Regions from separate parts of the Vibrio eleionomae genome, predicted to be linked through region 3. Evidence: predicted binding sites of a transcription regulator. Region 3 holds the regulator's gene; each other region holds the start of a gene.

Region 1 (4,218 bases), on a different contig from region 3:
CGTAAGAACGTCACCATCGCGCTTTTTACGGATAATTTCTTGAATCAAATACATGACTGTTCCTTAATCCACATGCTGTTATCAGCGGAGCATTACCAGCTCCGCTTTTATCTGGAATTAATAAGCAGTAGGGTCAGCTTTTTGATCAGAAACATCCAAGGTGTTTAATAAGTTAGTTAATAGGCTTGAAGCACCAAATCGATAGTGGCGACTATCAACCCAGTCACCGCCCAAAATATCATCAGCCATCGCTAGATATAGCGCTGCATCTTCAGCAGTGCGTACACCACCAGCTGGTTTAAAGCCCACTTTATCGGCCACCCCCATATCGCGAATCACTTCTAGCATCATGCGCGCTGAATCAGGGGTCGCATTCACTGGCACTTTACCCGTAGAGGTTTTAATGAAATCAGCCCCCGCTTCAATCGCAATTTTTGATGCTTGCTTAATCAGGGACTCTTCCTTTAATTCACCCGTTTCAATGATGACTTTAAGTAGCACATTCGCGCCACATGCCGCTTTACATTGCTTAACCAGTTCAAACCCACAAGTTTCATCACCTGCGATTAGAGTTCGGTATGGAAATACAACATCGACTTCATCCGCGCCGTACGCAACAGCAGCTCTGGTCTCAGCAACCGCAATATCAATATCGTCATTACCATGTGGAAAATTTGTCACAGTAGCAATACGAATCTCCGGTGTGCCTTGCTCTTTTAGCGTCTTCTTAGCAATAGGAATAAAGCGAGGATAAATACAAATTGCAGCAGTGTTACCTACAGGACTTTTGGCGTCATGACATAACTGAATCACTTTAGCGTCAGTATCGTCGTCATTTAGCGTCGTTAAATCCATTAGTTTTAGTGCACGTAAAGCTGCCGCTTTTAAATCGCTCATTTCTTTCTCCAATCAAAATATTCAAACGGTGTGATCCGTAAGGAAATAGAGCACACCAATGAACGGACTTGGTTCCTTGAAGACTCAGCAGAATACACTGCTAATCGCTATCCATAGCGCCGCACAGGACCCAGAGGTCATTCGGTAAAAATAACAAGAGCTATCATACGCTCTCATAGGGTTACATGTGTCACTGTGTTATCGCCAACCCTAGCCTGATTTACGTCAAATCCATAGTGAGGTCCTCAACGCAAACGGTTTGTATCTCAAAACCGAAGCCATACCAGCGATAATCACCCTCCCACAAAACAAAAAACCCCGCAGCAAGTGGCTTGCTACGGGGTTCGTATTAATGGCGTCTATAAATCTATAACTCAGATATTAGAGTGATAAGAAGAAGCCAGCGATGGTCGCAGCCATCAAGTTCGATAACGTACCAGCTGCTACAGCACGCATACCGAAACGAGCGATATCATGACGACGGTTAGGAGCCAAAGGACCTAAACCACCAAGTAGAATCGCTACAGAAGAAAGGTTCGCAAAACCACATAGAGCAAATGAGATAATTGCTTGTGTTTTTTCAGTCATCGGTAGACCCGTTGAAGCAACAACATGGTGAGCCGCATCTTTAACGTAAGGAACAAAATCTAGGTAAGCAACGAATTCGTTGACTACGATTTTTTGACCGATGAATGAACCAGCAATGTTAGCTTCGCTCCAAGGCACACCAATTAAGAATGCAACAGGCGAGAAAATCCAACCAAGAATCAATTGTAAAGATAGGTTACCGTAACCAAACCAATCACCCACACCGCCAAGGATACCGTTGACCAAAGCAATCAAACCTACGAATGCAAGAAGCATTGCGCCGATGTTTAGAGCAAGTTGTAAACCAGTTGCGGCACCGCTTGCTGCTGCATCGATCAAGTTAGCAGGTTTATCTTCTTGATCGGCAAGGCCTTCTTCTAAGATATTTTCATTTGGTTTTTCAGTTTCAGGCTTGATGATTTTTGCAAACAATAAACCACCAGGAGCCGCCATGAATGATGCTGCAACCAAGTATTCAAGTGGAACACCCATTGAAGAGTAACCAGCAAGAACACCACCAGCAACAGAAGCAAGACCGCCACACATTACAGCAAACAGCTCTGATTGAGTCATACGTGAAATAAACGGACGAACAACAAGAGGCGCTTCAGTTTGACCAACAAAGATGTTTGCCGCTGCTGAAAGTGATTCTGCACGAGAAGTACCTAATGCTTTTTGTAAGCCACCGCCAAGAATGCGTATAACCCACTGCATTACACCTAAATAGTACAATACCGAAATCAGCGCAGAGAAGAAGATAACCGTTGGAAGCACTTGGAATGCGAAGATGAAACCAATGCCATCAACAGAAAAGTTAACTAAGCTTCCAAATAAGAAGCTGATACCATCTTTACCGTAATCGATAACGTGTTGAACACCGGCTGAGAATCCAGCGAGCACGTCGCGACCCCATGGTACGTATAAAACGAAACCACCGATAATAAATTGGACGGCAAATGCACCACCCACCGTTCTAAAATTGATAGCTTTGCGGTTATCCGATAACAATACTGCAAAAGCAAGAATTGCTACCATACCGACTAGGCTCATAAACAGGCTCATAGTTTATGACTTCCTTACTGGTTAAATGTTGGCGTGTTTGGACACTGGATTAATTTCGGGGCGGATTATACGCACGACATAAGCAAAAGTAATGAGCTGCTCACGCTTTTATGAACAGATTTATTAACGTACATTTACAATTGAGACTTTTATCACATCATAAGTGCTAATTACACCAGCAAAACACCTCAAACAAACAAATAATTAACAATTATAAAACATAATATTCTTTAATCTAGCAACCGTTTGCGAGTATAAAATAGCAACCAATTTAATACCATTACCGACAAAATCTCGACTTTTACCTTACTTTTCTCATTCATTTTATTAATCCTACCAGAAGTAAAAGCGAGGCCTATATCACATAGGTTGGCACGGTATTTTCATAGCATCTCATGAAAATGATGATGTGGGTTAAGAAAAAGCAATGAGCATATGTCTTGATACGTGGTTAATTTTTCTGAGAAAAACTAGGTTCAAACCATTAAATATCAATACATTACATTGATTTATTTAGCTTAAAATCTGATTTAAAAGCCTCTTTTTTGTTTCACGAGGTTATATCGCACTTGCTCCGTGATGATTGCATCATGGAGGAATTGTGTTGCGCACTTTTTTGGGGAGTTCGCCTCAAATTAGTGCAAAAAAACGTTTGCACTGAGTTTAGTAAGCAATATCACAGCTTAAATTCGGTCCGGATCATAAAAAGTAAAATTCATTACATTTTCGCAACATAACGTCGAAAATTCCGGTGAAAATTTGGACCTTCTTGTGAAGTAATCCACTTTTTTTTTCTTAGCAAACGATAAACTGAGTCGCTATTTGTGTAGCTAATTTGACTCATTTTGTGCCTTATGATTCTGGTTTCTTGACCTTAATGATATGGCATCATTTAACTTTCCATGTGTTTTCAATAAGGATTGAAGACATAGACAGTGGCATTGCAACGTAGGGATTTCATTGTGAAAAAGTCCATTTTAAAACTCACCACTTTGGCGCTAGCCGTCACTTCTTGTCATGTTCTTGCAGCCGTAAAACCTGCAGTTATTTATGATACAACCGGTAAATTTGATAAATCGTTCAACGAAGCGGTTTACCAAAATGGTGTCAAACCAATGAATGCCGAAGGTAATAAAGTTCGTGAATTTGAACCACAAAACGAAGCTCAACGCGAACAAGGTTTACGTAAACTTGCAAGCCGCGGCTTTTCTCCAATTGTTGCTGTTGGCTTCAATATGGTATCCGCAGTGACTAAAGTGGCTGATGAATTTCCGAAAACACACTTTGTGGTATTAGACTCAACGATCAAAAAGCCCAATGTTCAATCGGTCGTATTTAAAGAGCACGAAGGTTCATTTCTAGTTGGTGCGATCGCGGCTAAATACTCGAAAACAGGTGTCGTGGGTTTTATCGGTGGTATGGATATCCCTCTGATTCGTAAATTCGAATGTGGTTACGAGCAAGGTGCAAAATACGTTAATCCTAAAATTACCGTATTACAAAACATGACCGGCTCTACTGGCGCAGCATTTAATGACCCAGCTAAAGGATCTGAATTGGCAAAAACTCAGTTCTCTAAGGGTGCTGATGTTATTTATGCAGCAGCAGGTGGTACAGGGCTAGGTGTTTACCAAGCTGCTGTCGATGCAGGTAAATATGCTATTGGTGTGG
Region 2 (4,218 bases), on a different contig from region 3:
TCAGCCACTTTTTTTAGTACATTACTATCAATCATTCCCAACTCCGAAAAGCTTCCATGCTTTTCAATCACAATCCTTGGAACCATCTTAAGTACCGTTATGGCACTACTAGCGCTTGACTGGTGTTAGTTTCCAAATCTGCTTCACATAATCTTGAATACTACGATCCGAACTGAATTTACCCATTAGTGCTGTATTCAGAATGGCCTTTTTAGCCCAACCAGATTGATCGCCGTAATCAAGATCAAGTTGGGTTTGAGCTTCAACATAAGAAGCAAAATCCGCCAGTACTAGGTAAGGATCCCCACCATTAAGCAAGCTGTCATACGTTGTGCGTAATTTTCCTGGTTCACCGGGAGTAAATTCTTCACCAACTAAAAGATCTAAAGATGCTTTAAGTAACGGATCAGCCTGGTAGAAGTCATAAGGGTTATACCCACTCGCTCGCAATTCATTGACGCCATCGATATCGAGGCCAAAGATGTAAATATTGTCATCGCCAACCTCTTCACGAATTTCGACGTTAGCACCATCCATCGTACCGATAGTCAAAGCGCCATTGAGTGCAAGTTTCATGTTACCGGTGCCCGATGCTTCTTTACCTGCTGTAGAAATTTGTTCTGAAACATCGGCTGCTGGAATAATAATTTCTGCAATACTGACGCGATAATCAGGAATGAAAACGACTTTCAACTTGTCATTGACTCGCGGATCCGCATTAATTTTTTCGGCGATTTTGTTGATCGCATAAATAATCTCTTTGGCAAGGTGATAGCCTGGCGCAGCTTTGGCAGCAAAGAACACCACTCTCGGTTGCATATCAAAATCTGGATCCGTTGTTAAGCGATGATACAGCGACAATATGTGCAGCATGTTTAAATGCTGACGTTTGTATTCATGTAACCGCTTTATTTGCACATCAAAAATGGCATCGGTATTAAGATCAATGTCCATATGATCTTTCACCCAAGCGGCCAACCGCTCTTTATTCTCTTTCTTCACCGCCATAAAACGTTGCTGGAAGGTTTTATCATCGGCATATTTAGCAATGGCTTGCAGCTGATCTAAATGTGAGGTCCATTTATCGCCAATTTTTTCTGTGATGAGGTCAGAAAGACCAGGGTTACAAAACTTCAGCCAACGACGAGGGGTAATCCCGTTGGTCACGTTTTGTAAACGTCCAGGATAAAGTTCGTTGAACTCAGGGAAAAGATGCTGTTTTACTAATTGAGAGTGCATTGCCGCAACACCATTCACCGCATAAGAGCCAACGACACAAAGATTGGCCATTCGTACCATACGATGGAAGCCTTCTTGAATCACTGATAGCGTTTGCTGCTTCGATACATCACCGGGCCACTTAGCACTCACTTCCAATAAGAATCGGCGGTTAATTTCGTAGATAATCTCCATATGACGAGGCAATAACCGTTGGATTAACCCTTCATCCCATGTTTCCAGCGCTTCAGGCAACAAAGTGTGGTTAGTGTAAGCAAAAGTCTTACTACAAATTCCCCACGCTTTTTCCCAAGACATCTCTTTTTCATCAATGAAAATCCGCATCAACTCAGGAATAGCGATTGTTGGGTGAGTATCATTTAACTGGATAGTTTCGTGCTCAGGTAACTCTTCTAGTGAAAACCCGGCATTTAAGTGACGACGCAAAATATCACGAACAGATGCAGCACTATGAAAATATTGCTGCATTAAACGCAGTGTTTTGCCCTTTTCATGGTTATCGTTTGGATACAGCACCTTGGTGATGTTGTCAGCATCAATCAAAGCGTGCTGCGCTTCAAAATAGTTACCATTGTTAAAGCTTTCCAAGGAGAAAGGAGCAATAGCTCGGGCTTCCCATAAACGCAGCGGATAAACCGTGTCATTTTCAAATCCGACAATGGGTAAATCCCATGGCATCGCTTGTACGATCATCCCAGGCACCCAGTGGCGCTTTTCCTTTCCATCCACATGTGTAACTTCAACATGACCGTAAAAACCGATGTCTTGCTTTAATTCCGGACGTGGAACTTCCCATGGATAGCCTTCAATCCCCTGCCATGCATCTGGAGATTCTTTCTGATGACAATGATCAAATGATTGTTTAAATAGACCATATTCATAGTGCAAACCATAACCCACTGTGGGGTATTCTAGTGCTGCACAGGAATCCATATAACATGCGGCCAAACGACCAAGACCACCATTTCCCAATGATGGGTCACGCTCTTCTTCAAGCAAATCGGTAACATTCTGTCCTAATTCCGACATTGCATCGGCAACGGAATCGAACAATCCTAAACTGATTAAGTTATTACCAGTCAGCCTACCAATCAAAAATTCTAGAGAAAGATAGTTGAGGCTTTTCGCTTTAACGATCCGTTCGTCTTGCTCTGTTTCTAGCAAGTTCAACATGGTTAATTCAGCCAGTGCACGCGCCATTGCTAAGTACCAAGCATGGGTTGAAGCATGCTCAACGGTCGTTGCATAAGTCGCATTTAAATGACGTTTAACATTACCTTTAAATAACTCTTTATCGAACGGGTATTTTTGCGTAGGTTTCATTGCGAAATCTCACCTGTTATTTCATCCATTTGAGACATATCGTGCATCCCTTTTTATTGAGACACCTCATCCTCCCACTCAACTGAGTGGGCGTAGTTTGTGAGGCGTAGAGAATGCCGTACCTAAGGTTGTGACTCGTTCTGTAACGTTTTTTCGATCATGTTGAGTAAACACGTTTCATCTGAGCGACCCACCCGGACCCCAAGCCAACTATGACGACATAGGTATCCTACTTGTATTAACAGTAGTTCTGCTTTTGATTGCATAGCGAATAACCATTCAGAATAGAGATCAAAAATGTTGTATAGATCACACTAACTTGGTATTAAACGACTAAATTTCATTCTATCTGGTACAGAAGATAAGCTAAGAGAAGAGATTAAGACTTTATTTTGTGATAAAAATCTCATTATTAGGGCGTAGGTAAAGGATTTCTTGTCCAGATAGTGAAATATCGTTAATGATCAAAACATGGTGAAAATATATTCAGGTAGCGTTAATCACACAGCTCAAATAACACAGCGCATGACTCTTTTTCGATCCTCGATCGATCCGCGCATTGTGATCTTCTACCTATAAAGAGAACGACATAAAACATGTGGATCCCATCAAAGCTGGTTCGTCCTGATAGACAGAACCACCGCATAATTCGGCCAAGGATTTTGGCCATACTTAAACAGGCGCAACAAGCCAAGCTGGTCTTGTTTCGCACTCCTGCGGGTTATGGTAAAACAACGATGGTGCTGGAATGGCTGGATAATGAACCTCATGTCGGGTGGTTCAATATTGACCCCAGCGATAATGACAGTTATCGCTTCACAAATTATTTAATTCAAGCACTTAATCAAGCTTTAGATGGTCAATGCGAAAATAGTCAAACATTGGCTCAACATCATCAATATACGTCACTGCACGCACTATTTACGATGTTACTGGGAGAGTTAACCGCAATATCCCATCATACCTATCTTGTTCTCGATGATTATCACCATATCCATAACGAGGACATCCACGATGCGATGCGCTTTTTCTTAAAACATTTACCTACAACGATCACACTGGTTTTAACTTCTCGATCTGTCCCACCACTGGGCACGGCAAATCTAAGAGTAAGAGAACAGTTAGTCGAAATCGACCACCAGCAGTTAGCGTTTGATAATGATGAAACCGCACGTTTTATGGCCAAAAGAACTGGGAAATTACTCGATGATGTCACGGTTAAACACCTACGCCAATATGTAGAGGGTTGGCCTTCTGCGTTGCAATTGATCGCCATGCAATCCCACCCAGAATCCAGCGATTGGGATCCCAACACAACCCCGCCAGATCATACCCACTTGTGGGAATATTTGATCGAAGAAGTTTTTTCTCAACTCGATCCCGATACGCAAATATTTTTGATGCAATGTTCCATCGTTGAAGATTTTAATGCAGAGATGGCGTGCATTATTACCGGTAATGATGACGCGTTGCGCCGACTAGAGCAGCTATCGCGTTTAGGGCTATTCATTTGGCCAGTCAGAACGGTATCTTCTGCGGCGAATAGACGACTATTTTCTCATTACGAATCAGGTCATTGGTTTCGCTTTCACAACCTTTTTGCGGAATTTCTTACTCATCAGAGACAAAGTCGCTTGCCTGATCAAGAAGCTCAGT
Region 3 (4,218 bases):
GAGTGTGATTTAGAACATATCGCTTCGGTGCGAGATTCACTGCGTTTAAAGGTAAAAGTGGTAGAGCACACTAGTGCTCAATGGTTTCTTATTGCTAACACTAGCTTTACTCAGTTTAGGGCAACAGCCGCGAAGGCAGCCGTGAATCATGAGAACCATAGTGTCATGTTAGCCCCTGATGTTGCCGCTGCTTTACAGGTACAAGACGATGATTTCGTCCGGGTGTTAGCACAATAACGAGGAGTAAGTCATGACAGTAAACCAATTGTTTGACAGCTTATGGCTGGATTACACCACGCGCTTGTGTCCGTCGGCAGAAAAGGTTCACCACTTATTACAGGAAGACACGCCACTTATTAATGATCATATTGCTCTGAGAACGTTTAAAAGCAATCACTTAGGTATTGAAGCGCTGGCAAAAACGTTTATTGCATTGGGTTATGAGATGGGCGGTGAATATCATTTTCGGGAGAAAAAGCTCTATGCTCGGCACTACCAACATCCGGATCCAAGCTTACCGAAAGTGTTCATTAGTGAATTATTAGTGGAACAATTAACGTTGGAAGCCCAACAAATTATTGCGTCGCTATTGGAGCAAAGTGAAGAGTTAGATATAGCATCAGGGGCATTTTTGTATCGAGGGCGACCTTGGTCTATAACCATTGATGACTATAAGCAGCTAGCTTTAGAGAGTGAATATGCCAGTTGGCTCGCTGCGCATGGATATGGTGCTAATCATTTTACAGTGAGTGTGAACCAGCTAAACGCATTTGATGAGGTAAGCACTGTAAATGCATTCTTGCGTCAGCAAGGGTTTGCTATCAACCAATCTGGTGGTGATGTTAAAGGTTCACCAGAAGTGTGTTTAGAGCAATCCTCCACGCTTGCAGATACGGTGAATGTGGCATTTAGTGATGGCGTATTGTCGATTCCCGGTGGCTTTTATGAATTTGCTAAACGTTATCAGCAACCGGATGGTCAACTCTATCAAGGGTTCGTTGAAGCATCCGCCAATAAGATTTTTGAAAGTACTCATCGGCAACGCTGAGTCAGCTTTCTTGGATTACCCACTAAGAAAAAGCCACCTGCGAAAGGTGGCTTTACATATTCATATGCTTGTTAAAAAGAATTAACGTGTGCCGTATACCACGATAGTTTTACCGTGTGCGGAAATAAGGTTTTGTTCTTCAAGCATTTTAAGAATACGACCAACAGTTTCGCGAGAACAACCCACGATTTGACCGATTTCTTGACGAGTAATTTTAATTTGCATACCGTCTGGGTGAGTCATTGCATCTGGCTGTTTCGCTAGATTCAATAGTGTTTGTGCAATGCGGCCAGTTACGTCAAGGAATGCAAGATCACCAACTTTTTGGCTAGTAACTTGTAGACGACGTGCCATTTGCCCTGATAAACGCATTAGAATATCTGGGTTTACTTGGATTAACTGACGGAATTTCTTAAATGAAATTTCTGCCACTTCACATGGTGATTTAGCACGAACCCAGGCTGTACGCTCTTGACCTTCTTCGAAAAGACCAAGTTCGCCGATAAAATCACCCTGATTTAGATAGGAAAGAATCATCTCCTTACCTTCTTCATCTTTGATCAATACCGCAACAGAACCTTTGACGATGTAATACAACGTTTCTGCCTTTTCACCCGCGTGTATCAAAGTGCTCTTTGATGGGTATTTGTGAATATGACAGTGTGAAAGAAACCACTCTAATGTTGGGTCTGTTTGAGGTTTACCTAGAACCATAATATCTCACTTCCTCTGCAGGGTACGCTTGCCGCTATCCATAATTTAGCGAAGCCTTATTCAGGCTTACTAGAATAAGAAGAGTTTGGATTCACTGCAAGTTATCTTGTTTCCGTTAAAGAATAGTATCCTTTTTCACTTCGAATTTCTTGACTTTAATCGTGTCGTTTGGCCGAATTTTTGCGCAAAAACGTGCTTATGATCACGGTATGAAAAGTAAGCGAAATTCGTGTGTGATGAATCAACCAATTTTACCGCTTTCTATGAGTTGTTGCAGGATCGGTCTCACGATTAATTCCATTGCAAAACTCATTTTTCCCCCAGGAACAACAATGGTGTTATGCCGAGACATAAAGGATCCATCTATCATTGCTAGCAAGTAGGGAAAATCGACATTTTTTATCCCGCGAAGTCTGATTACGACAAAACTTTCATCTAAACTTGGAATGCCCTTCGCATTTAATGGGTTTGACGTATCTACTGTGGGTACTCGCTGAAAATTGATATGAGTACGAGAAAACTGCGGGGTAATATAATTTAAATAATCATCCATCGAGCGTACGATGGAATCCATCACTGCTTCTCGAGAATGCCCACGATCTCGGGTATCTCGAACGTACTTTTGAATCCACTCTAAGTTAACAATCGGTACCATACCGATCAGAAAATCAACATGTTGTGACACATTGACGTCACCATCGACGACACCACCGTGTAGTCCTTCGTAAAAAAGCACATCGGTATTACTTGGAATATCTTGCCAAGGTGTAAAGGTGCCAGGCATTTGGTTGTATGGTACAGCTTCATCAAAGGTATGAAGATAGCGACGTATTTGGCCTGTTCCGCTTTTTCCATATTGGCGGAAAAAGTCTTCTAATGCAGGAAAGTTATTAGCCTGAGGGCCAAAATAGCTGATATGGCGGCCTTGTTCACGAGCTTTACGAATTTCGACATCCATTTCTGGACGAGTAAAACGGTGAAAGCTATCGCCTTCAACCCAAGCAGGTTGCACCGACATCATATTGAACATTTTTCGGAACGCTTCCGAAGTTGTTGTTGTTCCGGCTCCTGATGAACCTGTTACAGCAATAATGGGGTGTTTCGCTGACATGACAAACCTTGTCTAGTGATCCTGAACAGGAAATTCCTAATAGTGGATTCACTATAGCATGGAATTTCCAACCTTTTTGGGGATTTACTGATGCTTAAGCTTTATGTCTACAGTTTCATGTAATTCGGAATAAAATACTACCGCATCTCCCGTTTGGATTTGATGCTTTACCTGATCGACTTTCTGTTGCAGTGGTATTTCATGGTCACCGTAATCGGTTCCTTCACGTAGGACGAACTCGCGAATCAAATTTTCAAGTGTCTCTGGATCAATTTGCTGCCAAGGAACAATCATTCTTCACCTCTGTTTTTTTCTGAAGTCATTATACCTCAGTTAGCTAGAGATATTCTTGATAGTATTGGGGGAGTGTTTCTTCTAACCACATTTTGGGTTGGTTCCAGCTGCCCGTAATAAACCCTACATGCCCACCATGCTCAGTCAGCTGATAATCCAAATTTTTGGGTAGCGTGAAGGTTGGAATGATTTCATCAGTCATGAATGGGTCATCTTGTGCTTGAATCAGTCGCGTTGGAATGGTGATATCAGGTAAGCGCTGTAACCCTGAACAGCGTTGATAGTAATCTTGCGCATCGCGAAAACCATGCAGTGGGGCGGTAATCAAATCATCAAAATCGATAAGCCGTGTGACTTGTTTTATTTGGGCTGCAGTAATACCTAATGCTTCTTTCATCTTCTGGTGCTTAAGGAGCGCAGTGTTTTTTAGCGAGCTAAGTAAGTAATTGCGATACAAGCGAGAGAAACCACGTTCAATACGTTGGGAACACGCGCCTAATTCCAGTGGGGCTGAGATGATAGTGGCTCCCGATACGATGGGATCATCATTGTATTGGGCTAAATAGTTCACCAGCATATTGCCACCGAGTGAAACACCTGTTGCGATAATTGGGCGATTAGGACAACGTTCACGAACATATTCTAATACTTGCCGTGCATCTCCGGTTTCACCCGAGTGGTAAGCTCGGGCAAGATTATTTGGCCGTCCACTACAGCCACGAAAGTGCATCATCACACTGAGCCAGCCCTGTTTCGCAAAAGCGTTCATCAAGCCGTGAGCATATGGGCTGAAAAAACTCCCTTCCAATCCATGAAAAAGCACAAAAACTGGTTTGGTAAGGGATTCGAGTTGACGGTAATCTTCACTCCAAACAAGATCGAGAAAATCACCGTCGGGTGTATCTATGGTTTGCCAGTGTGGTGATAGTAGTGGCTTACGGCGAAATAAACGCGGCAGCAAAGTTTGTAAGTGAGCGTTAGTTATGCCGTGAGCAGCAATAAATGAAGGCATGGTATGCACCTGAATCAAGAAACAACGAATTAGGATTTA

Evidence for each region. The regulator CRP, encoded in region 3, controls carbon source genes, mostly activating them, when cyclic AMP is high. The targets are predictions, from matches to a motif close to TGTGANNNNNNTCACA.
Region 1: the regulator CRP is predicted to act here: its motif matches at 2,689-2,704, upstream of F9817_RS00820 (NupC/NupG family nucleoside CNT transporter).
Region 2: the regulator CRP is predicted to act here: its motif matches at 2,956-2,971, upstream of malT (HTH-type transcriptional regulator MalT).

Annotation. Positions count from the first base shown of each region.
Region 1 covers NZ_WEKT01000001.1:165,984-170,201, forward strand. Annotated here, with positions in the region: gene deoA (thymidine phosphorylase) at 1-54, opposite strand, end outside; gene deoC (deoxyribose-phosphate aldolase) at 118-897, opposite strand; gene F9817_RS00820 (NupC/NupG family nucleoside CNT transporter) at 1,279-2,547, opposite strand; gene F9817_RS00825 (BMP family lipoprotein) at 3,510-4,218, shown strand, end outside.
Region 2 covers NZ_WEKT01000050.1:25,547-29,764, reverse strand. Annotated here, with positions in the region: gene malQ (4-alpha-glucanotransferase) at 1-35, opposite strand, end outside; gene F9817_RS19105 (glycogen/starch/alpha-glucan phosphorylase) at 109-2,562, opposite strand; gene malT (HTH-type transcriptional regulator MalT) at 3,159-4,218, shown strand, end outside.
Region 3 covers NZ_WEKT01000004.1:102,290-106,507, forward strand. Annotated here, with positions in the region: gene astA (arginine N-succinyltransferase) at 1-237, shown strand, start outside; gene F9817_RS03710 (DUF1338 domain-containing protein) at 251-1,048, shown strand; gene crp (cAMP-activated global transcriptional regulator CRP) at 1,130-1,762, opposite strand; gene F9817_RS03720 (phosphoribulokinase) at 2,004-2,873, opposite strand; gene F9817_RS03725 (YheU family protein) at 2,958-3,167, opposite strand; gene F9817_RS03730 (hydrolase) at 3,211-4,179, opposite strand; gene F9817_RS03735 (TIGR02444 family protein) at 4,209-4,218, opposite strand, start outside.